Regions from separate parts of the Nocardioides renjunii genome, predicted to be linked through region 4. Evidence: predicted binding sites of a transcription regulator. Region 4 holds the regulator's gene; each other region holds the start of a gene.
The links. Region 4 encodes LexA, which represses DNA repair genes until DNA is damaged. Its sites were predicted from a motif close to TCGAACANNTGTTCGA; they were not measured.
Positions count from the first base shown of each region.

Region 1: a site for LexA is predicted at 5,060-5,075, ahead of SHK17_RS12695 (HNH endonuclease signature motif containing protein). Genes of this name have one in related genera too.
Region 2: a site for LexA is predicted at 1,956-1,971, ahead of SHK17_RS03710 (alpha-ketoglutarate-dependent dioxygenase AlkB). Genes of this name have one in related genera too.
Region 3: a site for LexA is predicted at 3,945-3,960, ahead of SHK17_RS20545 (HNH endonuclease signature motif containing protein). Genes of this name have one in related genera too.

Region 1 is NZ_CP141058.1:2,662,659-2,670,125, reverse strand. It holds gene SHK17_RS12715 (alpha/beta fold hydrolase) at 1-845, shown strand, start outside; gene SHK17_RS12710 (DUF4142 domain-containing protein) at 728-1,291, shown strand; gene thrS (threonine--tRNA ligase) at 1,389-3,380, shown strand; gene SHK17_RS12700 (MalY/PatB family protein) at 3,388-4,539, shown strand; gene SHK17_RS12695 (HNH endonuclease signature motif containing protein) at 5,202-6,155, shown strand; gene SHK17_RS12690 (hypothetical protein) at 6,254-6,634, shown strand; gene SHK17_RS12685 (hypothetical protein) at 6,650-7,186, opposite strand; gene SHK17_RS12680 (hypothetical protein) at 7,246-7,467, opposite strand, start outside.
Region 2 is NZ_CP141058.1:792,535-800,001, reverse strand. It holds gene SHK17_RS03725 (oxygenase MpaB family protein) at 1-556, shown strand, start outside; gene SHK17_RS03720 (HD domain-containing protein) at 553-1,131, shown strand; gene SHK17_RS03715 (GntR family transcriptional regulator) at 1,155-1,877, opposite strand; gene SHK17_RS03710 (alpha-ketoglutarate-dependent dioxygenase AlkB) at 1,987-2,604, shown strand; gene SHK17_RS03705 (SRPBCC domain-containing protein) at 2,629-3,363, opposite strand; gene SHK17_RS03700 (FAD binding domain-containing protein) at 3,365-4,201, opposite strand; gene SHK17_RS03695 (xanthine dehydrogenase family protein molybdopterin-binding subunit) at 4,207-6,702, opposite strand; gene SHK17_RS03690 ((2Fe-2S)-binding protein) at 6,699-7,172, opposite strand; gene SHK17_RS03685 (ScyD/ScyE family protein) at 7,388-7,467, opposite strand, start outside.
Region 3 is NZ_CP141058.1:4,285,707-4,293,173, forward strand. It holds gene SHK17_RS20535 (DUF5691 domain-containing protein) at 1-1,067, opposite strand, end outside; gene SHK17_RS20540 (SWIM zinc finger family protein) at 1,064-2,377, opposite strand; gene SHK17_RS20545 (HNH endonuclease signature motif containing protein) at 2,454-3,743, opposite strand; gene SHK17_RS20550 (VanZ family protein) at 3,985-4,506, opposite strand; gene SHK17_RS20555 (hypothetical protein) at 4,637-4,906, opposite strand; gene SHK17_RS20560 (thermonuclease family protein) at 4,955-5,698, opposite strand; gene SHK17_RS20565 (excalibur calcium-binding domain-containing protein) at 5,818-6,093, shown strand; gene SHK17_RS20570 (hypothetical protein) at 6,123-6,335, opposite strand; gene SHK17_RS20575 (YciI family protein) at 6,537-6,890, shown strand; gene SHK17_RS20580 (RNA polymerase sigma factor) at 6,914-7,467, shown strand, end outside.
Region 4 is NZ_CP141058.1:3,648,430-3,655,896, reverse strand. It holds gene secD (protein translocase subunit SecD) at 1-560, shown strand, start outside; gene SHK17_RS17525 (hypothetical protein) at 699-830, shown strand; gene SHK17_RS17520 (ATP-dependent DNA helicase) at 899-2,905, shown strand; gene SHK17_RS17515 (sulfotransferase family 2 domain-containing protein) at 3,087-3,818, opposite strand; gene lexA (transcriptional repressor LexA) at 3,856-4,578, opposite strand; gene SHK17_RS17505 (LysM peptidoglycan-binding domain-containing protein) at 4,910-5,263, shown strand; gene SHK17_RS17500 (hypothetical protein) at 5,519-6,100, shown strand; gene SHK17_RS17495 (hypothetical protein) at 6,196-6,873, shown strand; gene SHK17_RS17490 (hypothetical protein) at 6,920-7,252, opposite strand.

The sequences.
Region 1 (7,467 bases), 990 kb from region 4:
CCGTCTTCGAGGGCGGCGACCCCGACGGTCCCACGCTGGTGATGGTCCACGGCTGGCCCGACACGCACCGGATGTGGCACGGCGTCGCCGACCTGCTCGCCGACACGCACCGGCTCGTCGCCTACGACACCCGCGGGCAGGGCGAGTCGGTCTCGACGCAGCCGGACGACGGCTTCACGCTCGACGTGCTGGGGTCCGACCTGCTGGCGGTCGTGGACTCCGTCAGCCCCGACCGGCCTGTGCACCTGCTCGCCCACGACTGGGGCTCGGTCCAGGCGTGGGAGGCGGTGTGCCGCCCCGGGGCGGAGCAACGCATCGCGTCCTTCACCTCGATGAGCGGCCCCCACCTCGGCCACGTGACGGAGTGGGTGCGCGGGACGCTGTCGCGGCCCAGCGCGCGCGGGGTGGGCGAGGTCCTGGGGCAGGCGTTGTCGTCGTCCTACGTGCCGTTCCTCGTCTCGCCGCTCGCGCCGCCGGTGCTCCGGGCGGTCGGCGGTCCTCGAGGGTGGCGGCGCCTGCTCGGGGCGGTGGAGGGCCGCCCGCCCGCACCCGAGGCGTACGCCGACTCGCTGGCCGACGACATGGTGAGCGGCCTGCGCTACTACCGGGCGAACCTGCTGCGCCGCCACGACCGCCGGTCGGGCCTGCGCACCAAGGTCCCGGTCCTCCAGCTCGCCCTGACGCGGGACCCGGCGATCAGGCCGGCGGCCCTCGCGGCGAGCGACCCGTGGACCGAGTCGCTGGAGCGGCGCGCCCTGCCGCTCGGGCACTGGGCGCCGGTGACCCACCCGGCCGTCGTCGCCGACCAGGTGGCGGGGTTCGTGCGCGAGCACCCGGTCGCCTGAGACCGGTCGGCGCGCAGGACGTCGCCTACCTCGACTTCGCCGCCCGGGCGAACCTCGCGGAGGTGGCCCTCGGCAAGCTGGCGAAGAAGCACGCGCACAGCCAGGAGATTCGCGACTTCGGGCGCGACATGGTCCGTGACCACCGCCGGCAGTACCGCGCCCTCGAGGGCGTCGCGTCGGCGGTCGGCGTGACGCTGCCGACGCGGCCCTCCCGCGAGCAGCGGCGCCTCGCCAGCGCGTGGGCGCGCTTCGACGGCAAGGCGTTCGACTGCGCCTACGTGCCGTTCCAGTGGGGCGACCACCAGCTCGTGATCGCCATGACCGAGAAGGAGGTCACGACCGGCCCCGACCCGGCGGTGACCCAGGCGGCCACCGCGTCGCTGCCCGTGCTGCAGGAGCACCACGAGCACGCGACCATGCTGCTGCGCGGCCTGCGGGGCTGCTGAGCCCGGGCGGGGAAACCGGGGCGAGGTGTCCCGGCACCGGCCGATAGCATCGCCGGGACATCCGTCCCCCCTCGCACCGCCTCCCGAAGGAGCCCCCGTGTCCGACATCAAGGTCGTCCGCATCCACGCCGGTCAGCGTGCGGAGACGGCGGTCACGACGGGCACCAAGGCATGGGAGCTCTTCCGCGACGAGTCCGACGTCGTCGCGGCCCGCATCGGCGGCGCGCTCAGGGACCTGGCCCACGAGCTCGCCGACGGCGACGAGGTGGAGTCCGTGGCGATCGACTCGCCCGACGGGCGCGACATCCTGCGGCACTCGACCGCCCACGTGATGGCGCAGGCGGTGCAGCAGCTCTTCCCCGAGGCGGAGCTCGGCATCGGGCCGCCGGTGGAGAACGGCTTCTACTACGACTTCGACGTCGAGACCCCGTTCGTGCCCGAGGACCTGGTGAAGATCGAGTCCGCGATGCGCAAGATCATCAAGGAGAACCAGCGCTTCGAGCGCCGGGTCACCACCGACGCCGACGCCCTCGACGAGCTCAAGGACGAGCCCTACAAGATCGAGCTCATCGGGCTCAAGGGCGGCGCGGGCACGGCTGACACCGAAGGCGCCGCCGTCGAGGTCGGCGCCGGCGAGCTGACCATCTACGACAACCTCGGCCGCAGCGGCGAGGTCAAGTGGTCCGACCTGTGCCGCGGCCCGCACCTGCCGACCACCAAGCGGATCCCCGCGTTCAAGCTGATGCGCAGCGCGGCGGCCTACTGGCGCGGCGACGAGAAGAACAAGCAGCTGCAGCGCATCTACGGCACCGCCTGGGAGACCAAGGAGGCGCTCGAGGAGCACCTCCACCGCATCGAGGAGGCCGAGCGCCGCGACCACCGCAAGCTCGGCCGCGAGCTCGACCTCTACTCCTTCCCGGACGAGATCGGCTCCGGCATGGCGGTGTTCCACCCCAGGGGTGGCGTCATCAAGCGGGAGATGGAGGACTACGTCCGCCGCCGGCACCTCGAGGAGGGCTTCGACTACGTCGGCACCCCGCACATCAGCAAGGACGGCCTGTTCCACACCTCGGGCCACCTGCCCTACTACGCCGACACCATGTTCCCGCCGATGGAGATGGAGCACGCCGAGTATCGCCTCAAGGCGATGAACTGCCCGATGCACAACCTCATCTACCGCTCCCGGCAGCGCTCCTACCGCGAGCTGCCGCTGCGGTTCTTCGAGTTCGGCTCGGTCTACCGCTACGAGAAGTCCGGCGTCGTGCACGGCCTGACCCGGGTCCGCGCGATGACCCAGGACGACTCGCACTCCTACGTCACCCCGGAGCAGGCGCCGGCCGAGGTCGAGCACCTGCTGACCTTCGTCACCGGGCTGTTGCGCGACTTCGGCCTCGACGACTACTACTTCGAGCTGTCCACCCGCGACGACTCCAAGCCCGACAAGTTCATCGGCTCCGACGACCAGTGGGCGACCGCGACCGAGGTGCTGGAGACCGCCGCCCGCAAGTTCGGCGTGGACCTCGTGCCGGACCCGGGTGGCGCCGCGTTCTACGGGCCCAAGATCTCGGTGCAGGCCAAGGACGCGATCGGGCGCACCTGGCAGATGTCGACCATCCAGTACGACTTCAACCAGCCGGCGGTCGACCGGTTCAACCTCGAGTACGTCGCCGCCGACGGCACCCGCCAGCAGCCGGTGATGATCCACTCCGCGAAGTTCGGCTCGATCGAGCGGTTCATCGGCGTGCTGGTCGAGCACTACGCCGGCGCGTTCCCGCCCTGGCTGGCGCCGGTGCAGGTCCAGGGCATCCCCGTCGCCGAGCGCCACCACGACTACCTCTTCGACATCGCGCGGCAGATGAAGGCGCAGGGGCTGCGGGTCGAGGTCGACGACTCCGACGACCGGATGCAGAAGAAGATCCGCAACGCGCAGCTCGCCAAAGTGCCGTTCATGCTGATCGCCGGCGACGACGACGTCGAGAAGAGTGCCGTGTCGTTCCGCTACCGCGACGGCCGACAGGACAACGGCGTACCCCTCGCCGAGGCGATCGAGCGGGTGGCGGCGGCCGTGGCGAGCCGCGAGCAGGTCTGAGCCGGTCATGGCGACGGACCGGCGCCCGATCGTCGACCTCACCGAGGCGGAGGCGCGGCACCGGCTGCCGCTGAAGTGGGGCGTGCCGGAGGGCGTGCTCGCGGCGTGGGTCGCGGAGATGGACTACGCCGTCGACCCGGTGGTGCTCGAGTCCGTCCAGCGGATGGTGGCCGACGGCATCACCGGCTACCCCGTCATGGAGGACCCGCAGCTCGCCGAGTCCTACGCCGCCTGGTCGGCACGGCACTTCGGCTGGGCGCCCGAGCCGGAGGCCGTGCAGCCCGTGGTCGACGTGACCGCCGGGGTGCGGCTGGCGATCGACGTGCTCAGCGGTCCGGGCGGCGTGGTGTTCCCGACCCCCGGCTACAACGCCCAGCACGGGCTGGCCGGCGTCACCGGTCGCGCCGAGCACCCGCTCGAGGTGCCGGCCTCGGCCGACCGCGCCGAGATCGACCTCGACGCCCTCGACCGGCTGCTGGCCGGGGGAGCGCAGACGCTGCTGCTCACCCAGCCGCACAACCCGTGGGGCCGGGCCTTCACCCGGGACGAGCTCGAGGGCGTCCGCGACGTCGTCGTACGCCACGGGGCGCGGGTGGTCAGCGACGAGATCCACGCACCGCTGGTGCTGCCGGGGGCCGAGCACGTCCCCTACCTCTCCGTCGAGGGCACCCACGACCACGCCGTCGCGGTGGTCGCGGCGTCGAAGGCCTTCAACACCGCCGGCCTGCGCTGCGCCCAGCTCGTCGTGCCCGACCCGGCCGCGCGGCAGCGGCTCGCCGACCAGCCGATCTCGCGCAACGACTCCTGGTCACCCCTTGGCGCCAGGGCGGCCCGCGCGGCGTACGACCACGGCGACGGCTGGCTCGTCTCGCTCATCGAGCGCCTCGACCAGCAGCGGACCCTCCTCGGCGAGCTGCTCGCCAGCCACCTGCCCGAGGTCCGGATGCGCCCGGTCGAGGCGACGTACCTCGCCTGGCTCGACGCCTCCGCCTACGGCCACGACGACGCCGCGGCCGTCGCGCTCGAGCGGGGGAGGGTGATGGTGAGCGACGGCGCCTCCTACGCCCCCGGCAGCACCGGACAGGTCCGCCTCAACTTCGCCACCTCGCCCGAGCGGCTGACCGAGATCGTGGAGCGGTTGGCGAAGGCCTGGGTGTAGGGACCTCGGTGGTCGCGCTCCTCCTCGGTGGTCGAGTGGCCGAGCGAGGGCATGGTCCTCCTCGGTGGTCGAGTAGCCGAGGAGCGAGGCGTATCGAGACCCCCTCTCCTGGTGGTCGAGTAGCCGAGGAACGAGGCGTATCGAGACCCCTCCATCGGCTTGCTCAAGCACTGTCCGCTGTCGGTGGTCGTCCGTAGAATCGAACACATGATCGAGACGCTGGCAGAGCCGAAGGCGCAGGTCGACGACCTCTCCGCCTCCGAGCTGCTGCATGCGCTCCGCGAGCGCAAGGCGGTCGAGGACCGGGCCGCGGCCGACCAGCTCGACCTCGCCGCCCGGTGGGCGGACCTGCACCCGCCGGAGTCGATCCACACCGCCGCGGTGTTCGGCGACGGTGGCCGTTACGGCTTGGAGCACGAGGAGCCGACCGCCGGTCAGGGTTGCCCGGTGGTGGCGGAGTTCTGCATCGCCGAGCTCGGCACCGTCCTCGGGATCTCGTCGACGTCGGCGAAGCGGCTGATCGGTCACGCGCTCGAGCTGCGTCACCGCCTCCCACGCCTGTGGGCGCAGGTCCACGCTGGTGCGGTGCCGGCGTGGCGGGCGCGGACGGTCGCGGAGGCGACGATCCACGCGACTCCATCCCTGACCATGGAGGCGGCGCGGTGGGTCGACACCAGGTCGCGGCCGTCGCCGGCCGGGTCGGTCCCGCGCAGCTCGACCGGCTGGTCGCGGAGACCATCAAGCGCCACCACCTCGACACCCACGACCCGACCAAGGACCCCGACGACGGCTACCTGTCGGTCGACCCGCGCCACGCGACCCTCCACCCCGACGACGTCCACTACGCCGGCACGATGCGGTTCGAGGCCGAGCTCGACATCGCCGACGCCCTCGACCTCGACCGAGCCCTCGCCCACGGCGCCGAGACGCTCGCGGCGTTGGGATCAGTCGCACCCTTGGATTCTCGTCGTTCTCAAGCGCTCGGCGACCTGGCGCGCACCCAGACCGCGCTCGACCTCCACACCCAAGGCTCGACCGCCGCCAGGAGCGAGGACGGCCTGCCCATCGCCCGGGAAGTCGTCCTGCACGCCCACTTCGACGCCGGCCTCGGCGGGCTCGACGGGCTGGAGACCGTGTTCGGTCCCACTGGGCGCATGGAGGAGAGGCATCGGCTGGTCCTCCTCGAGCAGGTGACGAACTGGTGCGGCGACTCGCGGACCAAGGTGACCGTCAAGCCGGTCATTGACCTGAACGCCGAGCTCACCGCACCCGGCTACGACATCCCCGACCGGATCCGCGAACAAGTCATCCTCCGCGACCACACCTGCGTCTTCCCGTGGTGCACCCGCCCCGCCCGAGCCTGCAACATCGACCACGTCATCGCCTACGACCACGACGCGCAAGTTGAAGGCCGTCCCCAGCCGGGGCCGACCGTGTCCTCGAACCTCGCCGCGGAGTGCCGATGGCACCACCGCCTCAAGACCCACACCGGCTGGCGATACGAGGTGACCGGACCGGGTGTCTACGAGTGGACCAGCCCCCACGGCCACCGCTACCGCCGCGACCGTGATGGCACCACCCGCATCGGGGACCCCGAGCCACCCGACCGACCATGACCCCGCCCCACACCCCGCCGACCTGACCACGGCGGGGCCACAGCCATGCCCGCGCGAGCAGCGGCGGGCCGGACGGCCGATCGGCGATGATGCGTGGCATGGACGACGTTCTGCGCGAAGCACTCGAGCCGGTGCTGCGCGACCTGGCTCGCGCGGGTCACGTCGCGCCCGTCTTCGACAGCACGGACTGGATGAGTGACGACGAGTACGCGGCGACGATGATGTGGTCGTCCGACGGCACCGGCTCGAGCGTGTCCGTCCGCCGATCGGCCCCACTCCCCGAACGCGTCGTGCAGGCGGCCGACAGGGTCCAGGAGTGGGCCATCGAGGGTGAGCTGTGGACGGCCGGGCGCACGAATTGGCCCCCGTGCCCACGACACCCTGCGAACCACCCGCTTGAAGCGACCCTGGTCCGAGGAAACGCGGTGTGGGTCTGCCCGACCGACGAGGTCGAGATCGCCGCGATCGGTGGCCAGTAGACGCCGACCGATCGGTCACGGCACGTGCGCGCCCTGACCACTGTGCAGGTGAGCCGAACCGCGCGGCACGACCGCTGGAGGTTCGTGCCGTACGTCCGGGGACTGCCGAGCCACGCGCATCGGCACGGCGCAGGCGAGGGCAAGCAGCACGTACAGGCTGGCGAACAGGGTGGCCGCCCACGCATCCTGCGGAGTGCGAGCCATGCTGAGCAGCACGGGCACCAACGCGAACCCGGCGATGCCCGTCAAGATCCTCACCCATGCCCGACCGCGCCCAGAGAGTGAGTGTCCGCCGAGCATCGCCAGCAGCACCATGATCATGGAGGCGCTGCCCTCGCCGGTCCTGAACAGGTGCCCGACCGCCCCAGGGATCGCCAGCGGACCGAGCGGCAGGAGGAGCGGCGCCGCCGTGAGCCACCGTGGTTGCCTGCCCGACCGCTGCAGGTCGAGGGCCCGCCCCAGCAAGCAGCCGACAACGGCTGCAGGCAAGAGGAGGCACAGGAAGGTGCCGGTCCAGGTGACGCTGGAGTCGTCGCCGGCGAGGTCGACCATCCAGCCACGGAGACTCGCGGCCCAGGCCAGGCCCAGCAGACCTCCGGTGGCGACCGTCCTCATCGTGTCGCCTCGCGACCGCGGCTCGACCGGCGAGGCCCGACCCGACCACGAGCGAGCTCCCAGCCCAAGCGGGCGAAGAGCACCATCCACCCGCTGATCACGAGCTGGCCGGCCGCGAAGCCGGCGAGGATGCCGGGCGTCAGGACCGCGAAGACGTAGACACCGATGGCCAGAGGCAGGAAGCGGAGCCACGGAGAGTCCAGCGGTGTCCGCGCTGC
Region 2 (7,467 bases), 1.5 Mb from region 4:
GCAGGTCATCCGCGCCGTGCAGCGCGCCCACGAGTCGGTCACCGGCACGATGCCCGACGGGACGCCGTACGCCGCCAACGACCCGCACCTGCTCGGCTGGGTCCACGTCGCGGAGATCGACAGCTTCCTCGCCGCCCACGACCGCTACGGACAGCGTCGGCTCGTGGGGCCCGAGCGCGACGAGTACGTCGCCCAGACCGGCGTCGCGGCCGGTCACCTCGGCGTCATCGACCCGCCGCAGACCGAGGACGAGCTGCGCCGGATGCTGGCGGCCTACGGCTCGGAGCTGCGCGGCACGCCGGCCGCCCACGACGCGATCCGGTTCCTGCTGCTGCACCCGGACCTCCCGCTGGCAGCGCGTCCCGGCTACCTGTCGCTGGCCACCGCCGCGATCGGCCTGCTGCCCACCGACGCGCGCCGCGAGCTGCGGCTGCCGCCGGTCCCGCCGGTGACCAACCGCGTGCTCGGCGCCGCCGCGACCCGCACCATCCGCTGGGCCATGTCGTCCGGGCACGAGCACGCCCGGACGCTCCAGCAGCAGACGGCCGGCGCATGAGCCTGGCCGACCGCTGGCCGCTCGGCGACCGGCACGACCTGCGCGACGAGCTGCTGGCCGCCTGGGACCGCGACGGCTACCACGACCTGCTCCACCTCACCGAGGTGCTCGACCGGCTCGAGGAGCTGTCCGCGGCCGGCGCCGCCTTCGACGAGGTCGTCGTCGGCCTCGCGGCGTGGTTCCACGACGCCGTCTACGACGGAGCCGACGACGACGAGGAGCGCTCGGCGCAGTGGGCCGAGTCCGCGCTGCCAGCAGCCTCCGCCGACGAGGTCGCGCGGCTGGTGCGGATGACGGTCCACCACCGCCCGGCCGACGACGACCCGGCGGGCTGCGCGCTGAGCGACGCCGACCTGGCCATCCTCGCCGCGCCGCGCGAGCGCTACGACGCCTACGTCGCCGGCGTCCGCGCCGACTTCGCCCACCTGCCGGACGACGAGTTCAGGGCCGGGCGGGCGGCGGTGCTCGGCGACCTCGCCGCCAATCCGCACCTCTTCCACACGCCGCAGGCCCGCGAGCTGTGGGAGTCGCCGGCGCGCGCCAACCTCGAGCGCGAGCTGTCCCAGCTGCGCTGAGGGCCGACCGGTCGGGCGAGGGCTCAGCGGTCGGCGAGCTGGAGGTAGACGGTGAACCGGTCGTGGCGGTAGCAGGTGCGCGAGACCTCGACGATGCGACCCTGCGAGACCGCCCGGCGGGCGTGGCGCAGCACCGGGTCGCCCTCGGCGATCTCGAGGACCGACGCCTCCTCCGCGCTGGCGCGGTCGGCGCTGATCGAGTCCTCGACCTCGGTGGGGCGCAGGCCGCGGGTGGCCAGCGCGTCGTAGAGGCTCGTCGGGGTGCCGTGCTGCAGGAAGCCCGGCAGCAGCACCTCGTTGAGGTAGGCGTCCTCCACGCAGACGACGGCCTGGTCGGCCCGGCGCAGGCGGCGCCAGTGGAGCACCGGGTCGCCCGGGGAGATGTCGAGCGCACGCGCGACCCCGGGGCCGGCCTGCTCGACGCGGGCGAGGAGGGTCTGGGACTCCGGCAGCATGCCCCGGCGGCGGATCTCCTCGGTGAAGGAGGTCAGTCGGCCGGCGGTCTTGGGCGGCTGAGCGACGAACGTGCCACGTCCGGGGATGCGCTCCAGGAGACCCTCGGCGACGAGCGCGTCGAGCGCCTGTCGTACGGTCATCCGTGCCACGCCGAAGCGAGCGACCAGCTCGCGCTCGGACGGGGCGGCCGAGCCCGGGGGCTGGGCCTCGATGAGGCTGCGGACGTGCTCACGGACCTGGACATGCTTGAGTGCCCGCTGTCGAGGCACGACGAGGTCCGCGTTGTCCATGCAGTCAGGCTAGGACTGGGCTGGACCAGAGTCACCTAATTGACGAAGTCTGTGGTAAACCCTTGATCGTTTCTTGACTCGAACGGATGTTCGATGATGGGCTACGATCATGGTCGTGGACTTCCAGACGTCCCTCTTCGCCAACGCGGCGACCGGTGCCACGGCGCTGGCGCCCGAGCGCCGCCGGCTCTCCCGCGGAGCCTGGGTCGACGTCCAGCGCAACTGGCTCGCCGAGCCCGACGCCGTCTTCGCCGCCCTGGTGGACCGCGTCCCGTGGCGCTCCGAGCGCCGCGAGATGTACGACAGCGTGGTCGAGGTGCCGCGGCTGGTCCACACCTACCTCGCCGACGACCCGCTCCCCCACACCGCCCTCACGCAGGCCCGCGCCGACCTCACCGCGCACTACCTGCCCGAGCTGCGGGAGCCGTTCGTGACGGCCGGATGCTGCTACTACCGCGACGGGCGCGACTCGGTGGCCTGGCACGGCGACACGATCGGCCGCGGCCGCACGGCCGACACCATGGTGGCCATCGTGAGCGTGGGCGACCCTCGCCGGCTGCTGCTGCGGCCACGCGGCGGCGGTGCCTCGATCGCGCTGACGATGGGTCACGGCGACCTCGTCGTGATGGGTGGCTCGTGCCAGCGCACCTGGGAGCACGCGGTGCCCAAGGTGGCCCACGCGGGCCCCCGCATCTCCGTGCAGTTCCGTCCGCTCAACGTCTTCTGAGCAGGCGTCCGGCAGCCCGGAGGCTCACCGCCGGCGCCTCCGGCGCCACCGGCGCATGAGGGCGACACCGACCACGACGGCGAACGCCTGCCTCCAGTACGACTTGGCCAGGACCGGGACGACCGCGCTCCCCAGGTCGAGCGCCTCGGGCTGCGACCTGACCGCGGCCGGGGGCGGTGGCGCCGGCGGGGCGACCGGCGGGGCGGCGACGGCCGGTCCGGTGGCCAGCGCGACCGTCGTCGCGTCCGGCTCCGGCGGCGGCTCGGCGGTCGTGGCGTCAGCGGGCGCGGCGGGCGCCGGGGCGGACGCGGGCTCGGGAGCGGCGAGCCGCTGCTCGAGGCACGCCACGAACTGGCCGAGCAGCTTGTCGGAAACGTCCTGCATCACGCCGCGGCCGAACTGCGCCGGCTTGCCGGTGACGGCCAGGTCGGTCTCCACCGAGACGTCGGTCGCCCCGGCGGCGTCGGTCATCGAGACGGTGACCTTCGCCCCCGCCGTGCCGTTGCCGCGCTTGTCCTTGCCCTTGGCGTCCACGACGAAGCGGTGCGCGTCGGGGTCCTTCTCGACGAACGTGCCGGAGCCGGTGTAGAGCAGGGCGATCGGGCCGAGCTTCACCTTGACCGAGCCGGCGAACGAGGACTCGTCGGCCTCGGTCACCACCGCCCCCGGGAAGCACTCCGCGACCGAGGCGATGTCGTTGAAGTGCGCCCAGGTCTCCTCGACGCCGATCGGGACGGTGAACCGGTGGGACAGCTCCACCTCAGGCCCCCGCGGCCCTGAGGACGGCTCGCGCCGTCAGCACCTGCGCGAGGTGGCGGCGGTAGTCGGCGGCACCGTTGAGGTCCGACGGCGGGTTCGTGCCCTCGACCGCCAGCTGCGCGGCCTCCCGCACGCCGTCCTCGGTGGCGGTCGCGCCGGCGAGCGCCGCCTCGGTCGCGCTCGCCCGCAGCGGTGTCGAGCCCATGTTGGTCAGGCCCACCCGCGCCTCGTCGATCGAGCCCCTGACGGTGGCGGCGACCGCGACGATCGGCCACTGGTGCGCGACCCGGACGAACTTCTCGTAGTGCGCGCCCCAGCCGGTGTGCTTGGGCACGCGCACCTCGGTGAGGATCTCGTCCTCGCCGATGGCGGTCTCGAACAGGTCCACGAAGAAGTCCGTGGCCTCCACCGTCCGCGTGCCGCCCGGTCCGGCGATGACGAACTGGGCGCCGAGCGCGAGCACGGGGGCCCCGAGGTCGCCGGCAGGGTCGGCGTGCGCCAGGGCGCCGCCGAAGGTGCCGCGGTGGCGGATCTGGGAGTCCGCGACCTCGGCGGCCGCCTTGGAGATCAGCAGCGCGTGCTCCTTGACCAGGTCGTGGTCGCGGACGTCGTGGTGGGTGGTCATCGCTCCGATCACGATGGCGTCCCCGTCGTCCCGGATACCGCGGAGCGAGGAGATGCCGCCGAGGTCGATCACCACCTCGGGCGCGTTGAGCCGCATCCGCAGCACGGGCAGCAGGCTCTGGCCGCCGGCCAGGATCTTCGCCTCGTCGCCGTGCTGGCCGAGCGCGGCGAGCGCCTCCTCGACCGACGTGGGCGCGAGGTAGTCGAACTTCACCGGGATCACTGGCCTGCTCCGTCCTGGTCGATGGCTCCGTCGTGGCTCTGCTGGTTGGGCTCGCCGTCGACGAAGTGCGGCATGGCGTCGGGCGGCGTCTCGGTCGCTCCCCCGGCCTTCGAGCCCTGGATCGCCCGCCAGACCCGCTCGGGCGTGCAGGGCATCTGGATGTCGCGCACGCCGAGGTGCCGGACGGCGTCGACGACCGCGTTGACCACCGCCGGCGTGGACGCGATCGTGCCGGCCTCGCCGACTCCCTTCGTGCCCAGGGTGTTGGTCGTGCAGACGCTGGGGTCGTCGACGTGGACCACGTCGAAGGAGATCGTGTCGGCCGACGTCGGCAGCAGGTAGTCGACGAACGAGCCGCTGACCAGCGTCCCCGACTCGTCGTGCACCGCCTCCTCCCACAGGGCCTGCGCGATGCCCTGCACCAGCCCGCCGTGCACCTGTCCGGCGACGATGAGGGGGTTGATGATGACGCCGATGTCGTCGCAGCAGGTGTACTTGCGCATCGTCACGGCGCCGGTCTCGGTGTCGACCTCCATCGCGCACAGGTGCGTGCCGTGGGGGTAGTTGAAGTTCACCGGGTCGTACGTCGCGTCGGCGTCGAGGCTGGGCTCCATGTCCTCCGGGTAGTCGTGCGCCGCGAAGGCCGCGGTCGCCAGCTCCTGGATGGCGATGCCCTGGTCGGTGCCGCGGACGGTGAAGCGCCCGTCGGCGTAGTCGAGGTCGTCCTCGCTGGCCTCGAGCAGGTGGGCAGCGAGGTGCTTGGCCTTGTCGACGACCTTGTCGACCGCCTTGACCAGCGCCTCACCACCGACGACGAGGGACCGGGAGCCGTAGGTGTCGAGGCCCTTGGGAGCGACCTGGGTGTCGCCGTGCAGCACCTCCACGTCCTCGAAGGGCACACCGAGCCGGTCGGCGACGATCTGGCTGAACGCCGTCTCGTGGCCCTGGCCGTGCGCGCTGGCGCCGGTGACGATCTCCACCTTGCCGGTGGCCAGCATCCGCACGCTCGCGCTCTCCCAGCCGCCGGCGCCGTAGTCGAGGCTGCCGAGCACCCGGCTCGGCGCCAGTCCGCACATCTCGGTGAACGTCGAGACGCCGATCCCCAGCTGCACCCGGTCACCGCGCTCGCGGCGCTCGGCCTGCTCGCGGCGCAGCTCGTCGTAGCCGAACGACTCCTTGGCCTTCGCCGTCGCCGCCTCGTAGTTGCCCGAGTCGTACTCCAGGCCCGCCACGGTCGTGAAGGGGAACTCCTCGTGCGTGATCCAGTTGCGCTCGCGGATCTCCAGGGGGTCGACGCCGACCTCGGCGGCGAGCTCGTCCATCAGCCGCTCGATGGCGTACGTCGCCTCGGGCCGGCCGGCGCCGCGGTAGGCGTCGGTGAACGTGGTGTTGGTCAGCACGGTCTGGCACTCGAAGCGGTAGGCCGGGAACTTGTAGATCGCGTTGAACATGAAGGCGCCGAGCACGGGCACGCCGCCACCCACGACGGCGATGTAGGCGCCGAGGTCGGCGTCGAGGTGCACCTTGAGGCCGGTGACCTTGCCGTCCCGGTCCGCCGCCAGCGTGAGCGTCTGCACCTGGTCGCGACCGTGGTGCGCGGCCATCAGGCTCTCGCTGCGGGTCTCGGTGTACTTCACCGGCTTCGACAGCCGCCGGGCGACCGCCCAGGCGATCCACTCCTCGGGCGTGGTCTGCAGCTTGCCGCCGAAGCCACCACCGACGTCGGGGGCGATGACCCGGATCTTGGACTCGGGCACGCCGGTGGTGGCCGCCAGGGCGAACCGGAGGATGTGCGGGATCTGCGTGGCCGACCACATGGTGAGCTGCTCGCCGGTGGGGTCCACCACCACGCTGCGGGGCTCCATGAAGGCGGGGATGAGGCGCTGCTGGCGGTACTCCCGCTCGATGAGGATGCCGTCGGCGCGGGCCGCCTCGATGGCGGCCTCCACGTCCGCCCCCGTCCCGGCATCGGCGGAGTCGAGCACCCACAGCGCGGACTTGTTGGTGCCGAGGTCCGGGTGGGCGAGGACCACGTCCTGGAGGGCGTTCTTGATGCCGACCACGGCGGGCAGCTCGTCGTACTCGACGTCCACCAGCTCGGCGGCGTCGCGGGCCTCTGCGGCGGTGCGCGCGACCACGACGGCGACGACCTCACCGGCGAAGGCGACCCGGTCGGCCGGCATGGGCGAGTGGGTCGGTGTCTTCTGGTCGGGCGTGATCGGCCAGGCGTTGATGCAGACGCCGAGCTCGTCGCCGAAGTCCTTGCCCGTGAGCACCGCGACGACGTTGGTCGAGGCCCTCGCCGCCTCGGTGTCGATGGAGGTGATGGTGGCGTGCGCGAAGGGGCTGCGCACCATCGCCAGGTGGAGCATCCCGGGCAGCGTGATGTTGTCGGTCCAGCGCGTACGTCCGGTGATCAGGCGCTGGTCCTCCTTGCGCCGGCGGTCGCGGCCGATCTCGGCGGCGGCAGGGCGGGCCTGGGTGGCGGTCATGCCTTCGCTCCGTCGGCGGCGTGGAGCACGCTCCGGACGATGTTGTGGTAGCCCGTGCAGCGGCAGAGGTTGCCCTCCATGCCGAGCCGGACCTCCTCCTCGGTGGGGTCGGGGTTCTCCGCGAGGAGGTCGACCGCCTGCATGATCATGCCCGGCGTGCAGAAGCCGCACTGGAGGCCGTGGCACTCGCGGAAGGCCGCCTGCACCGGGTGCAGGTCGCCCTCGGCCGTGCCGGCGAGGCCCTCGATGGTGGTGACGGTGCGCCCGGCGGCCTGGACGGCCAGCACGTTGCACGACTTCACGCTCGTGCCGTCGAGGTGGACGGTGCACGCCCCGCAGTTGGAGGTGTCGCACCCGATCACGGTGCCGGTCTTGCCGAGCTTCTCCCGCAGGTACTGCACCAGCAGCATCCGCGGCTCGACGTCGTCGGAGACCGCGGCCCCGTCGACGGTGAGTTCGATCTTGGTCATTCGTGCCTCCGGGCGTGTGAGGTGGGTCACTCGCCCCGGACGCTAGGCCGCCCTGGTTGGTCGATGGTTGGGGGCAGGCCGACCGCGAGCGAGGCACGAGCTCGCGGTCGAGGCTGTCCCGGTCGAGCAAGCGGCGCTGCCGAGCGCGCGAGGCAGTGGTGGCGCGTCGAGACCACCTCGCACGCCCGGCAGCAGCCGGGCTGGAGCCGGAGCGCTCAGTAGCGCAGCACCACGCCCCTCGGCTTCTCCGACAGCACGTTGGCGCTGACGTAGAGGTCCCCGTCGGCCCACTCGA
Region 3 (7,467 bases), 640 kb from region 4:
CGCACGTCGTCGTCGCGCAGCATCTTCAGGGTCCCGGCCGCGGACCTGCCGGTGATGTCGGTCCACGTGCGGAGCGGCGCGGCCCGGACGACCTGCGCGAGCCAGGTGGTGGGGGCCACGGTCCCGGTCCTCGTCGGGGCGGTCAGGCCGTCGCGGACCCCGACGGCGTCGGGCGCGTCGGGGACGTCGACCTCGAGGTGGCGCACGATGGTGCCCCGGACCCGCACCAGGGAGCGGAGGCGCGCGGCCATCCGTGCGCTCCGGGCGCTGTCGGGCAGCAGCCCCAGCACGGAGGCCGCGACCTCCCGCACGCTGACGGCCCTGTCGTCGAGGCCGCGCTCGAGGAGCGGCTCGTCGGCAGGCGAGATCCCGTGGCGGAAGGAGCGCAGCGCCTCGGCGCGCACCTTGGCCGAGACGCTGTCCCACTGGGCGTCGAGGAGCAGACGCGCCGCGTCGGGGTCGGCGCGGCGGCCGGCGGCGAAGGCGGGGATCGCCTCGGCTGTCGGCAGCGTGGGCCACGCCGCCGTCCAGTCGTCGGCAGGCCCGTCCGCCACCGGTGCGTCCCCGGCCGGGACGACGAGCGACGCCCAGGCCGGGTTGAGGCCGGCCAGCCAGGTGCCGCGGGCACCGAGCGCCGTGGCGAGGGCGAGGGCGACGGGCCGTCGTCCGGCCGCGAGGTCCATGAGGCCGGGCAGCAACCACCACGGTGCCCGCTGCTGCGCCTCGGCGGCCAGCCGCAGCCACTCGAGCACCAGGTCGTCGCGCGCGCTGCCTGACACCGGCGGCTGGGTGAGGAGGAGGTGGAGCAGCTGGGCCGCGGTGTCGCTGCACGCAGGCAGGACCTCGGTCGGCGCGGTGTCGCCGCCGGCCCGGGGCTCGGCCAGAAGGGCGCCGGCCCGGGTGGTCACGTCGACCAGGGCGGCGCTCGCCAGCAGGCGCTCCTCGGCGGGTGAGCCGTCGTCCGGTTCGAGGCCGAGGACGGACGGAGCGACCGGTGGCTCGCGCCGCGCCGTACCGACCAGCGCTGCGGTGCCGACCTCGGTCAGCCACGTCCCGAGGCCGCTCACAGGCCCACCACCCGGTCCTCGAGCCACACCGACAGCGGGCGCAGGACGCCCGACTCGAGCTCGCCGAACACGTCGACCGGCTCGCCGCCGCTGAGCGCCAGCAGCATCCACACGGGCGCGCCCGCCGCGAGCGGCACCGATCCCGACGCGTCGCTCGCGTGCCACTCGCTGCCCTCGCCGCCCTCGCCGCCTCCTCCCACGATGCGCACGCCGGCGAGCGGCGCGGGGTGACGGTCGCGCCACGGCGCCCGCGCCAGCGCAGCCGCGGCTGCGGCGTGCACCTCGGCGAGGGACGTACGCCCGGGCAGCGCCGTCACCGGCTCGGCGCCCGCGGGCGGGTCGCGGAACATCGCACGACGGGGGTCGGACCCGGGGTAGCGCGACACCACGACGTCGAGGCGGGCGCCGCTGAGCTGCGGCACCGCCAGCGCCTGGCCGTAGCCCGCGAAGTCCAGCACGACGACGACCTCGCCGTCGTCGTGCGCCAGCCAGGTGCGCTGCTGCTGGAGGCGGCCGTCGTCGGAGCGGTGGGCGCCGAGCACGGTCCACGGCCCCGGCCGGGCGTCGCCGTCGCGGACCTCCTCGCTCGACTGCGCCCAGCCGACGGCGACCCGGACGTCGGCCAGCTCGTCGGCGTCGAGCCGGTCCCGGCCCTGCCACGCGCAGGTGATCGTCCACCACCGACCCACCTCGGCGAGCAGGTGGTGCGCCCAGTCGGGTCGCGCGTGGACGAGCGAACCGGCCTCGCGCACGCGCTCCGCCAGGGCCGGCACCTGGGCGTCGACCAGGCGCGCGGCCGCGTCGTCCCAGAACGAGTACGGCTGAGCCCGCGCCGCGGCGAGCCCGCTGCGGACCAGGTCGGTGAGCCACAGCCGGAAGTCCTCGATGCCGGCGTCCATCCGGGCCAGCCGCTGCTCGAGCCGCTTCGCCCGGGCGGCCGGGTCCGCCGGCTTGTCCGCCGCGGGCGCGGGTGCGCCTGCCCGCGCGGCGCGCTGCCCGGCCCACTCCTCGGCGAAGGCGGCGACCTGCCCGGAGTCGTCCATCCGCCCCTCGGACCACAGCATCAGCAGGGCGAGGGCGTGCTTGCAGGGGAACTTCCGGCTCGGGCAGGAGCAGCGGTAGGCAGGCCCGGTGAGGTCGACGCTCACCTGGTAGGGCGTCTTGCCGCTGCCCTGGCACTGGCCCCAGACGAGCACGTCGTTGCAGCCGGTCTCGCGCCACGGTCCCGGCACCGCCAGCTTGCGCCCGGCCGCCAGCGAGGCGGCGTCGGGCGCGACCTCGGTCACCTGGCTGGCGGTCCATCGGCTCATGGCGCTGCCATCCAACCACCCGGTGCTGACAGGCGAGGGGCGTTTGGGTGCGGCGGCTCTCCGCCGGCCGTGGGCCCTATCTGCGTGGGTGGAAGCGGAGGTCTCCGTTGGGGAGGCGGTCGGGGCGGTGTGCGGTGTGGTGGGCTCGGTGGTGGTGGTGTGAGCAGAGGAGCACGCCGTTGGTGAGGTCGGTGGGTCCGCCGGTGTGCCAGGGGTGGAGGTGGTGGGCCTCGCACCAGGTGCCGGGGATGCCGCAGCCCTCGGCGCGACACGTGCGGTCGCGGACCAGCATCGCCTTGCGTTGGGCCGGGGTGAACAGGCGGCGGGTGCGGCCGAGGTCGAGGGGAAGGCTGTCGCCGCCGAGGACCGCGGGGAGGATCCGCGCGGTGCAGGCCAGGCGTCGGGCTTCGGCGGCGGTGATGCGGTCGCCGGTGAGGTCGTCGCCGGGCACCAGACCGGCGCCTGTGAGGTCCGCGGTCCACAGGTCACTGCGCAGGGCGGCGAAGGGGATGGTGACGACCACGGTGGTGGCGTCGCCGCCGTGGACCGGGAGGCGGGTGGGGTCGATCGCCTCGAGGAGCTGGCACAGCGCGTGGCCGAGCCTCTTCGGGTAGGCGGTGCGGGTGAGCGGGTCACCGCTGGGCGTGTCCCCGTCGGCTTGGTGGAGGCGGGGGTTGGTGAACGCTTCGAGGTAGGTGGCGAGCCGGGTGCCGACGGCGTCGGGCACGCGTCCGGTGATGCGGGTGGTGCCGTCCCCGACCCGGCGCAGGGTGAGGCGGGTCTGGTCGGTGGCGTGGGCCTCGAGAGCGGCGAGGCGGGCGGCTTCGGCGGCGTCGGCGATGTCGGGGGCGACGACGTCGAGGATGCGGCGTCCGATCCGGCCCAGCTCCTTGGGTCCGAACGTGGCGGCCTGCTGCACGAGGTGTTGCTCAGCACGGTCCACGGCCTCGGCGTCGACGCTGGCGGGTAGGGCGTCCAGGGTCTGCAAGGCGCGGTGGATGACGTGCGATTGAGCGAGCGTCGCGGCGCCGTCGCGCATCGCGGCCGCGAGGACCGGACGCTCCCGCTCCAGCGCGGTGGCGAGGGCCAGGTCGGCGCGGGCGTCGGCGTACCGCGTCCGCGTGACCTGCGCCAGCCACCCCGCTGCGTCCCTCGCAGCGGTGGCGTCAGCGAGGTCGCCGGCGTCGGCCAGGATCCGCAGCCGCAGCTCCGCCAGCTGCGCCTCCGCAGCGACCAGCTCGGTCAACGCCGTCGCCTTGTCGGCCGTGGTCATGAACGTCGGGTTCGTGTCCGCCACCGACTTCAGCACCGACCGAACGTCGGTGGCAGCGGCCACGATCGGGTGCGTGGTGCTGGGGTGAGTCACCGTGGGGCTCCTTCCGACGACGGTCCACGCCACGCGGCATGCGTGACGGACAACGGTCGTCGCTCCTGGAGGCCCGGCTTGGCGGACTATTACTCACCCTCGCAACTCGTCCACATCAGAACCGGGAAGGCGCACCCCTCGAGAGCTGGTGGCCCGGAGCCTCGCGGACGTACCACCCAGCGTACGCCCTCTGAGTTGTATTCGCAAGGGTGTTCGAACGCCGGGAGTCGGCCGGCGCGCCTCACGCCTGTGCGTCCACCGTCGCTCGGTCAGAGGACTCGCCACTGCGGTCGACGTACGAGCGGAGCCACAGCGCCGCCACGGCCAGGCCCGCCCCCAGAGCAGCGCCGAGCGTGTTGGAGAGCCAGTCGTTGGTCGAGCAGGACCGACCGAGGCCGGTCAGGAACGCCTGGGCGAGCTCGATCAACGCGGACACCGCGCTCGCCCCGACGAGCACGGCGATCGGGCGTCTCAGCGCCACCCCGAGGAGAAGGGCCGGCGGGACGAAGAGCACGAGGTTGGCCATCGGCTCCACCGCTCCGAGGCTCGGCATGGCCCACTCCACGGCGCAGCCGACCGCGAGGTCACGACTCGTCGGCATCAGCGTCAGCGCAGCAACGGGCACCAGGCTCAGCAGCGCCGCCGCTCCTGCCAGACGGGGCCGGTCCGTCAGCCAGTAGCCCACCGCGGGACCCAGCACGACCAGCAGCACGAGCGCGGTCGTCGTCAGCCATCGGTGCTCGACGAGGACGGTGGTGATCACCCGGACATCATCTCGGCCGGCGTGGGTGCCGGCCTCGTCCGCGAGTACCGACGTGCCGTCCTCGGGTGCCGAGCCAGCCTGCGCTGCTGGCAAAGCTGGGGCAGGCGCGACAGTCGACCCTCACCCACGATCACTCCGGAGCGGGTTCTGCCTTCCCGACCTGCCTGCGGTCCGCTGCCACGCGCACGAGGAAGATGCACGCGACGAGCCAGAAGGCGCCGTCCACCTGAACGAGCAGCAGCGACAGTGCAGACAGGCCGAACACCAGGTCGAAGACCTGCCACGCCAGCTCGACCCTGCTCCGCCCGCCCGGGGTGCGCCTCCCGACGACCAGCATCATCAGCGAGATGGCCACGAACAGCGCGATCAGCGCCGCAGCCAGCCACTCGAGTGCGTTCACGGCCCCCATTCTGCACGGCCGAACCGCCGGGGCGGCGAGCACGGCCCCCTACCGCCAGCAGGTCCCCCACGACCCCCGGTGGTGGGTGCGGGCGCTGCGCTCGACCCGCTCGTAGCCGGCGGTGCGGCGGAACGGCGTGCGGTCGTAGACGTACACCTTCGCCTGCCCGAGGTTGACCTGCGCGCGACCGACGTCCTTGCCGCGTCGCTCGACGTAGCGCAGCAGGCGGCCGTAGCGGTCGCGGTCGTCCTGGCTCGGGTCGCTCAGCAGCGTGACGGTGGAGCCGACCGGCGCGAGCTCGCGCATCCGCTGGCTGGCCCTCCGGCCGCCGCACTGCGCTCCGCCGTACACCTCCGGGGTGTCGATGCCGATGATCCGGACGTCGCGGATGCCGATGCCGCGGACGCGCACCTCGAGGGTGTCGCCGTCGGTGACCTTGACGACGTTGCCGACGTTGCGGCGTACGACGTCGGTGCCGGACTGGGCGCCGGAGTGGGAGCCCGACTGCGAGCCCGACTGGGAGCTCTGCGTGCTGCCCGGGCCGACCAGCGGCTGCGGCGCCGTGGTGCCGCAGGGGCACGGGTTGGACTCGCAGGCCCGCCCGTCGTCGTCGCTCCCGTCGAGGCCGTGCGGGTCACCCGGTCCCGAGGCCAGCATGAACGCCTGGGCCGCCGCCTGGGTGGCGAAGTCACCGCAGTCGCGGTCGACGATCGCGTGCGCGGGGGCGGCGAGCGTCGTGAGGCCGATGGCGGCCAGGAGGAGCGAGAGGGCGCGGGCGACGTGCTGGATCATGGTGGAACCCCGTGGTGGTGGTGACGCTGACCGGGCCACGATTTCACCGATCCGTGCAGCTCGTGCGCGATTCGGGGCTTTCCCTGCGCGGGCCGGCGGGCGCGACATACGGTCCCGGCATGACCAGGACCTTCCGCGGAGCGCTCGCCGCTCTCGCCCTCGCCGCTCCCCTGCTGACCATGACCCCCGCCGAGGCGGCCGCCCCCGTCTTCCGCTCCTGCGACGCCCTCACCGCCAAGTGGCCCAACGGCGTGGCCAAGGGTCCCGCGGCTGCCGCCAAGGCGGTCCGCGACGGCTACTCCCGCCCGGCCACCACCAAGCTCGCCGTCCAGGTCTACTGGCAGAACGACGGCATGCTCGACCGCGACAAGGACGGCACCGCCTGCGAGAACTGACCACGAGGCGTGGTCGACGCGCGACGGACCTAGCGCTGCAGCTCGGCGATCCGCGCCCTCAGGTCACCCTCGGCCTGGCGCCAGAGGGTGGCCGAGTGGGCGTGCAGGTGGTGCACGCCGGTGCCCGGGCGGGCACGGTCGCGACGGGCCTCCTGCGACTCGGCGCGGGCCGCGAAGTCGTCCGCGGCGCACACGAGCGCGCTGAGGACCGATCCCCGCTCGTCGACACGCACCGCCGTCATGTCCAGATGTTGCCTCCGCGACCGCGGCAGGTGCAGCCTGCGGCGGAGATGTGACCAATTTTCGGCGTACGACCGGCCGGGCCGAAAAAAGTTCGCGCGACGATGTCGAGGAACCCGGCAGCCGATCGACGTACGGGCGAGAACCAACCACGCCAACCAGCAGGAGTGATCGACATGCCGCGTTTCATGGGATTCGTCAGGATGGAAGAGGGCATCGGGATGCCCCCGCAGTCGCTGTTCGACGCGATGGACGTCTACATCGGCGAGCGTGCCGCCAACGGCACCTTCGTCGACGGTGGCGGCCTCTACGGCACCGAGGACGCCGTGAACTTCGTCGTCCGCCAGGGCGAGGTCACCCGCGTCGACGGACCGTACGCCGAGGGCAAGGAGGTCGTCGGCGGCTGGTCGCTCCTGCAGTACGACAGCCTCGAGGAGGCGGTCGCCGACCAGCGTGAGTTCGCCGAGCTGCACGCCAAGCACTGGCCGGAGGCGACCGTGGTGGCGACGATGCGCCAGATCTCCGAGGCCCCGGACATGGAGACGCCGAGCGCCTGAGCACGGCTCACTACGCTGGCCACGTGCCGGCAGATTCCCGTGCGGACGACCCGGTCGAGGCCGTCCACGCCGCGTGGCGGGCCGAGGGGGCCCGCCTCGTCGGCGCCCTCACGCGGATGACCCGCGACGTCGAGCTCGCGGCCGACCTGGCGCAGGACGCCCTGGTCGCCGCGCTCGAGCGGTGGCCCACGACCGGCGTCCCCGAGAACCCCGCCGCGTGGTTGATGACGACGGCGAAGCGTCGCGGCGTCGACCACTTCCGGCGCGCCGACAACCTCCGCCGCAAGGTGGCGGAGATCGAGGGCTCGAGCCGCGGAGAGGAGGCGCAGGTGCCGGACCTCGACGGACAGGTCGACCACATCGAGGACGACGTCCTGCGCCTCGTCTTCCTGTCGTGCCACCCGAGCCTGACGCCCGAGTCGCGGGCCGCGCTGACGCTGCGGCTCGTCGGCGGTCTGACCACGGCCGAGATCGCCCGCGGCTTCCTCACCACCGAGTCCACCATGGGCCAGCGGATCTCGCGGGCCAAGAAGACGCTCACGGCGGCCCGCGCGGAGCTGGAGCTGCCCACCGGCGC
Region 4 (7,467 bases):
AGGAGCTGCGCAACAACGCCCTCATCGCGTTCGGGGTGGCGTTCCTGGCCCAGCTGCTCTACCTCGCCATCCGCTTCAAGTGGACCTTCGGCGTCTCCGCCGTGGTCGCCATGGCGCACGACGTCGTGCTGGTGGTCGGCCTCTTCGCCTGGCTGCACAAGCCGATCGACGGCATCTTCCTGGCGGCGGCGATGACCATCGTCGGTCTGTCGGTCAACGACACCGTCGTCGTCTTCGACCGCGTCCGCGAACGCTGGTACGGCTCCAAGCCGGAGGACGACTTCCGCACGCTCGCCAACAAGGCGGCCGTCGAGACCATCCCCCGCACGGTCAACACCGGTCTCGGCTCGATGTTCATCCTCGCCGCGCTCGCCGTCCTCGGCGGCGACTCGCTGCAGGACTTCGCCATCGCGCTGCTCGTCGGGCTCATCGTCGGTACGTACTCCTCGATCTTCATGGCCACCCCGCTCCTCACCTACATGCAGGAGAAGTGGCCGCTCAGCCGGGTGAAGAAGGAGAAGGTCGAGCGGACGCCGGAGGACTCGGGCGCCGTCGTCTGACGCGCTCGTCCTGCGTGTGCCCCCTTCGGTTTCCCCGCATATGCGGGGAAACCCGAACTTCTGCAGGCGTGCACGCCCCCAGAAGTTCGAGACTCGCTGGGGAGGTCCGACCTTGCCGGGGCGGCGTAGGCTCGTCCCATGTTCTGGCTCCTGGTCATCATCGTCCTGGGCGTGATCGCCTACCGCTACCGGGTCAAGATCATGGCCAAGGTCCTCGGCCAGCCCGAGAGCCGCATCCAGCGGCAGATCGGCCGCAAGAAGGACTACTGACGCCCACCCGGCGGCGCGTTGTGGATGACGTACGCCGCCCTGTCGGCGCCGCCGCGTAGGGTTCTCTGGTGCCCGAGACCGCCACTCCCACCGCGCCCGCCGGCACGCCCGTCACGGCGGTCCTGTCGGCCGCGGTCACGGCCCTCGGCGGACAGCAGCGCGACGGCCAGGTCGAGATGGCGAGCGAGGTCGCCGACGCCATGCGCGACGGTCGGCACCTGCTCGTCCAGGCCGGCACCGGCACCGGCAAGTCACTCGGCTACCTCGTGCCGGCGATGCTCCACGACAAGCGCGTCGTGGTCGCCACCGCGACCCTCGCCCTCCAGCACCAGCTCGTCGAGCGCGACCTCCCGCGCCTGGTCGAGGCGGTCAAGGACGTGCCGGGGGTCGACACGTCGTACGCCGTGCTCAAGGGCCGCTCCAACTACGCCTGCCTCCACCGGATCCGCGCCGGGGTGCCCGACGACCAGGGCGCCCTCGTCGACATGCCCGTCGGCTCGATGGCCGAGAAGGTCCTCGAGCTGCGCGCCTGGGCGGAGGAGGAGACCGAGGACGGCGGCACCGGCGAGCGCGACAACGCGCCCCGCCACACCGACCGCGAGTGGCGCCAGGTCTCGGTCAACCACCGCGAGTGCCTCGGCGCCGCGAAGTGCCCCTTCGGCCAGGAGTGCTTCGCCGAGCTCGCCCGTGAGAAGGCGCAGCGCAGCCACCTGATCGTCACCAACCACTCCCTCCTCGCGATCGACGCGATCGAGGACGTGCCGATGATCCCCGACTACGACACGGTCGTCATCGACGAGGCCCACGAGCTCACCGCGCGCGTCACCCAGGCCGCCACCGACGAGCTCAGCGTCTCCGACATCGAGCGGGCCGCCCGCCGCGCGAGCCGCTGGACCGAGTCCGCCGCCGGCGACCCGGCCGGCGACCTCGAGGACGCCGCCGCCCAGCTCGCTGAGGCGTTCGAGGCCACCCCGCCCGGCCGCATCGACCACGTCTCCACCCAGCTCGCCGACGCCCTCGTGCTGGTGCGCGACGCCGCGCGCGGCGTGCTGTCGGCCTTCCCGCGCGAGTCCGGCGGGGAGGGCGAGGGCGATGCCGGCCGGACCCAGGCCAAGGGCATGGTGCAGGAGGTCTTCGTCAACGCCGAGCGGATGGCCGCCGGCTCCCAGGCCGACGTGCTCTGGCTCGGCGAGGCCCGCGACCGGTTCCCGGCCCGCCTCCACGTCGCACCGCTGCAGGTGTGGGGCCCGATGCGCGACAAGCTCCTCACCGACAAGACCGTCGTCTTCACCAGCGCGACGCTCATGCTCGGCGGCGAGTTCGGCGCGGTCGCCACCTCGCTCGGCCTCAAGCCCACCGAGCGCGTCGGCTCGCAGATCGCCACCACCGACGACGAGACGGCGCTGCCGTGGAAGGGCATCGACGTCGGCTCGCCCTTCGACTACGGCCAGCAGTCCATCCTCTACGTCGCCCGCCACCTGCCGCAGCCCGGCCGCGACGGCCTCGGTCCCGCGCAGCTCGACGAGATCTGCGACCTCGTCGACGCCGCCGACGGCCGCACCCTCGGCCTCTTCTCCTCGCGCCGCGCCGCCGAGACCGCGGCCGAGGCGGTGCGTGCCCGGCTGCCCCACCTCACCACGCTCGCGCAGGGCGACGCCCAGCTGCCGGAGCTCGCCAACCAGTTCGTCGAGGACCCGCACACCTGCCTGTTCGGCACCCTGTCGCTGTGGCAGGGCCTCGACGTCCCCGGCGACACCTGCCAGCTCGTGATCATCGACCGGATCCCGTTCCCGCGTCCCGACGACCCGCTGATGTCGGCGCGGCAGAAGGCCGCGGACCAGGCCGGCGGCAACGGCTTCATGCAGGTCGCCGCCACCCACGCCGCGCTCCTGCTTGCCCAAGGCGCTGGGCGGCTGATCCGCACCACGACCGACCGCGGCATCGTCGCCGTCCTCGACCCCCGCCTCGAGACCGCGCGCTACGGCCGGTTCCTCAAGGCGTCGCTCCCGCCGATGTGGTCGACGACCGACCCCGGCCTCGTCCGCCAGGCGCTCAAGCGGCTCGGCCAGTCCTGATCGTCGCGCTCGTGTGATCGGCGGCCGTGCGCGGGCGGCGTACGTCATGGCCCGCGGCGGCCTACGTCATGGCGCGGGGTCGCTCCGGCCGCCGTCGCCCATGACGTACGCCGACAGCGTCATGGCGTGCGGTCACCGGGACGACCAGCGGCCATGACGTCCGGCCGTGACGGCGTACGGATCAAGCCGGCTCGTAGCCGAACACCTGGTAGTCCCGGCGGTACAACCGCGCCACCAGCTCGCGCAGCTCGGCGGACGCCTGCCGGTCCCGCCCGCCGGGCGCCGTCTGGTTCTGCGGCCGGGTCGGTACGGCGGGCGCACCGATGCGCTCGCACACCTCGGCGAAGTCCCGGTCGAACGTCTCGAGGCGGCCGACGAAGTCCACCCGGTTGAGGTCGATCATCCGGCTCTGCAGCGTCAGGTGCTGGTCGGTCCCCGGCACCGCTGACAGGTCCTGCGCGGCGGTCCAGCGGGCGAACTCCTCGACCGTCTGCATCCGCTCGTGCGTCGCGGGGTCGAAGTCGTAGTAGTTGTGGTCGACGACCTTGTCGTGCCACGCGGAGACGAAGCGGTCGAGCGGGTCGCGCACGAACGCGAAGGCGAGGTAGTCGGCGAACGCGGCCAGCGGGTAGTGCACCCGCATCGCGTGGTCGACGTCGAGGGCCACGCCGTGCGCCTCGCAATGGTGCCGGATCGTGCGGGTCGCCACCTTGGCGACGCGGTACCAGACGAACCGGTGGCTGTGGCTGATGGTCAAGTTGTACGCCAGCGGGCTGAGCCAGCCGGACTGCTCGCCCGCGGTGGCGAGCCGGGCGAGCTCCGCCTCGCCGGCCGGGGTCAGCCGGCGCCGGTTGCCCGGGCGCGTCCGGAACAGCCCGGCGTCCGGGATGGCGTCAGGACCGGTGGGCGACATCGGCGCGAGGCTACACGGCCCCGCGCGCGACGTACGGTCAGAGGCTGCGGAGCACCGCGGTGACGACACCGAGGATGGTGGCGTTGTCACCGGGGATCGGGTCGTAGGCGTTGTTGTGGGGGAGGAGCCACACGTGGCCGTCCTTGCGCTGGAACGTCTTCACGGTGGCCTCGCCGTCGATCATCGCGGCGACGATCTGGCCGTTGGTCGCGGTCTGCTCCTGGCGGATGACGACGTAGTCGCCGTTGCAGATCGCGGCGTCGACCATCGAGTCACCGGAGACCTCGAGCAGGAAGAGCGTGCCGTCGCCGACGAGCTGCTTGGGCAGCGGGAAGACGTCGGTGACCTGCTCCTCGGCGAGGATCGGGCCACCGGCGGCGATGCGGCCGACGACCGGGATGTTGACGGCGGTCGGGGCGAGGTCGCCGATGCCGGTCTCGTCGACGCTCGACTCCTCGCCGCTGGAGATCGAGCGACGCGCGGCCATCACCTCGGGCAGGAAGACCTCGAGGGCGCGCGGCCGGTTGGGGTCGCGCTTGAGGAAGCCCTTGCCCTCGAGGACGCGCAGCTGGTGGGCGACGCTCGAGGACGACGTGAGACCCACTGCCTGGCCGATCTCGCGCATGCTCGGCGGGTAGCCCTTGGTCTCGATCGAGTCCTTGATGGTGGCGAGCACGCGCTGCTGACGCGGGGTCAGTCCGGTGGCGTCGGGAGGTCCGTCGGGCATCTCGACGACGTTGTGGTCCTCGTTCTTGGCCATCTCGGTCAGGTCCTCCCGGGCGTGGTGGCCACCTCACGGACGACCGGGATCGGTCGGAGGTGGCGGGTGCTGACACCGTAGACCTCCCGGGCCGGCGGGATCAAACACCTGTTCGAACTCCGCGTGTCGCTCTCACGCAGGGCGGTCGAGGGGGTTGTCCCGAACGATTGTTCGAACAGGTCCTTGAATTGTTCGAACACGTGCTCTAACGTCGTACACATGTTCGATCGAACGTCTGATCGACACCCGGTGGCCCAGGCCGCTGTCGGTGGCTCCGACTAGACATTCCTTCGACACCCACGACCGGCTGATTCTTCCCCAGGAGGCCACCATGAGCACCCTCAGCCTTGCCCCCGTTTTCGCCGCAGCCCCGACCCGCACCCGCTCGACCGTGCGGTTGTCGCGGCGCGGCCGGCTGGTGGTCTTCCTGACCTCGCTGTTCCTCGTCCTCGCCGTCGCCTTCGTGCTCGCCGGCGGTGCCGTCGGCACCGATGAGGCCGGCCAGGCGGCTCCGACCGAGATCGTCCAGGTCACCCCGGGCGACACCCTGTGGGGGATCGCCAGCGACCTCGCGACCGACGGCGACGTCCGGTCGATGATGACCGAGATCGAGCGGCTCAACGCCCTCGACTCCGCCAGCCTCTCGGCTGGCCAGAAGCTCCGCGTCCCGGTCGTCACCGACTGACGCAGAGGCCTCCACCAGCCGCTTCGACCCCGGCTGGTGGACCAAGGGGAAGGCGAGGGGCGGGCCTGGTGGCCCGCCCCTCGGCGCCATTTGCGGGCCTTGCCTTGTGGGTGGCGGCACATGGCTTCTGGCGCTCGTGGGTGGCGGCAGATCGCGCGCGATGCACGTGGGTGGCGGCACATTGCTTGCGCGGCCGTCTGTTCGATGTCGTCCGCCGCCACCCTCAGGCGTCTCTCCACAGGTTTGTCCCCGGGGGTGGTTGACCGGTCGCCCGAATGGGTAGTTTCAGGGCTGCTGACGTTGTTCTCGGGAAGGCACCTCATGCACGTACGCCGCGCGCTCGCCGCCGCTCTCGCCGTTCCCCTGCTCCTCGCTGGGTGCTCGGAGGACAAGCCGGAGCCAAAGATGCCCGACCCGCCGCCCACGTCGACGTCTCCGACCGACGAGCCGACGGAGACGGAAACCGCTGAGGCGGAGAGTGCGGAGGGCTTCATCCGGAGGTGGGTGAAGGCCGGGGACGAGATGCAGGTGACGGGGGAGACGGACGAGTACGACGCAATGACTCCTGACTGCGCGGCTTGCCAGTCATTTGTTGCGTCGGTTGCTGACGTCTACGCCGAGGGCGGGAGCGCTAAATTCGCCGGTTCCAAGATCGTCCAGGTCAAGCGCGTGGGGGATGAGCCGCCTACCTTCGACCTGACCAAGGAACTGCCAGAGACTAGGATCATCCGCGGTGATGGGACGACGGAGACGCTTCCGGGCGGCCGCACAACGATCCGCGTGACTCTGGGCAAGAAGCGCGGCGAGTGGGTTGTGACGCATTTCGGAATCCTGTGATGCGGGCTCTCCTAGCGGTCATGGTTCTGAGTTCGTCTCTTGTTGGGTCCGCTCTTCGCGAGCCGCCAGCTGTCGCCGCTTCTTCTTGCATCTCAGTGGGGTGGGAGCAGGCGAATGCCGAGTGCAATTGGACTTACGCGGAGTACTCGTCCAGTTCCAGCTCCGGCGACGGCCACACCTGGGTCGTCACCATCCAGTGCGGCAACGGCGGCATCTGTTCTGAGCAAGTCGAGTGCAACGAGGACGGGGCTGAGGGCTTTGTCCACGACGTCTACATGGACGGCACGGACGTCGGCGACGTCTGCGTACCGGCCGAGGAGGTCGACGAGGTCAACATCACCCAGCTCATCATTCGCGAGTTCAAGAGCATCAAGTGGCCGGCCTCGAGGCTCGTCGTGCAGCCTCCCGGCGGCAAGACGCTGGTGAACTTCGAGACCAACTTCTACACGCTCGACAACGCGGCGATCACCCAGGTCCGCACCATCGCCCGGCAAGCCGTCTCGATCCGCGCGGTGCCGACGAGCTACACGTTCCAGTTCGGCGACGGGTCGAGCACCACGACGGCTAGCCCGGGCCGGCCGCATCCTGACCTCGACGTCACGCACGTCTACACGCAGAAGGCGACCGTCGCTGTCAGCCTCGACACGACCTACACGGGGGAGTACCGCATCGGGGACGGCGACTGGCTCGCCATCCCAGAGACCTTGACCGTTGCCGGCGCGGCCTCCGACCTCCAGATCGTCGAGGCCCTCCCGCAGCTCGTCATCCGCTGAACAACACGGAAGATCCGAGCCACCACGTGACTCGGATCTTCCACGATCAGCGCGCCGCGCGCTTTCCGCCGACCGGCCGGGGCTCCGACGGCGTGTCCGGCGGCTGGGTGATACCGAGCGCCCGCATCAGGCGCGCGACCAGCAGCAGCCCCACGAACAGGCAGGCGATCGCGCCGAGGCACGCCAGCGCCATGAACAGCCAGGTGGAGCCGTCGCCGCCGTCGCGCGCCGCCGTACCGAAGTCGATGGCGGCGTAGACGAGGTAGCCCCACGCGACCACGCAGACGGTGATCGCGGCGCAGATGAGGAGCGCCGTCCTGTTCAGCGTCCGGGGCGGGCTGGCGCCTCTGCGCGAGCCTGCTCTCTTCCCCGTGGACACGGGGTCCATTGTGGCCGATGTGGCCTGAGTGGGTGGTCGAAACAGGCCACCCGACAGGTCCGACACGCCGCTCCGCGACCGGCCAGCAGAGCACTGACCTGCGGTTTTGTGCGAGGTCGGAAATTGATCCGACGAGGTTCGGCATTCGCTTGCCAAGCGTTGTGGTCGGCGCGTACGGTTACCACTACATCTAGTAGTTACACCGCTGTAGTTAT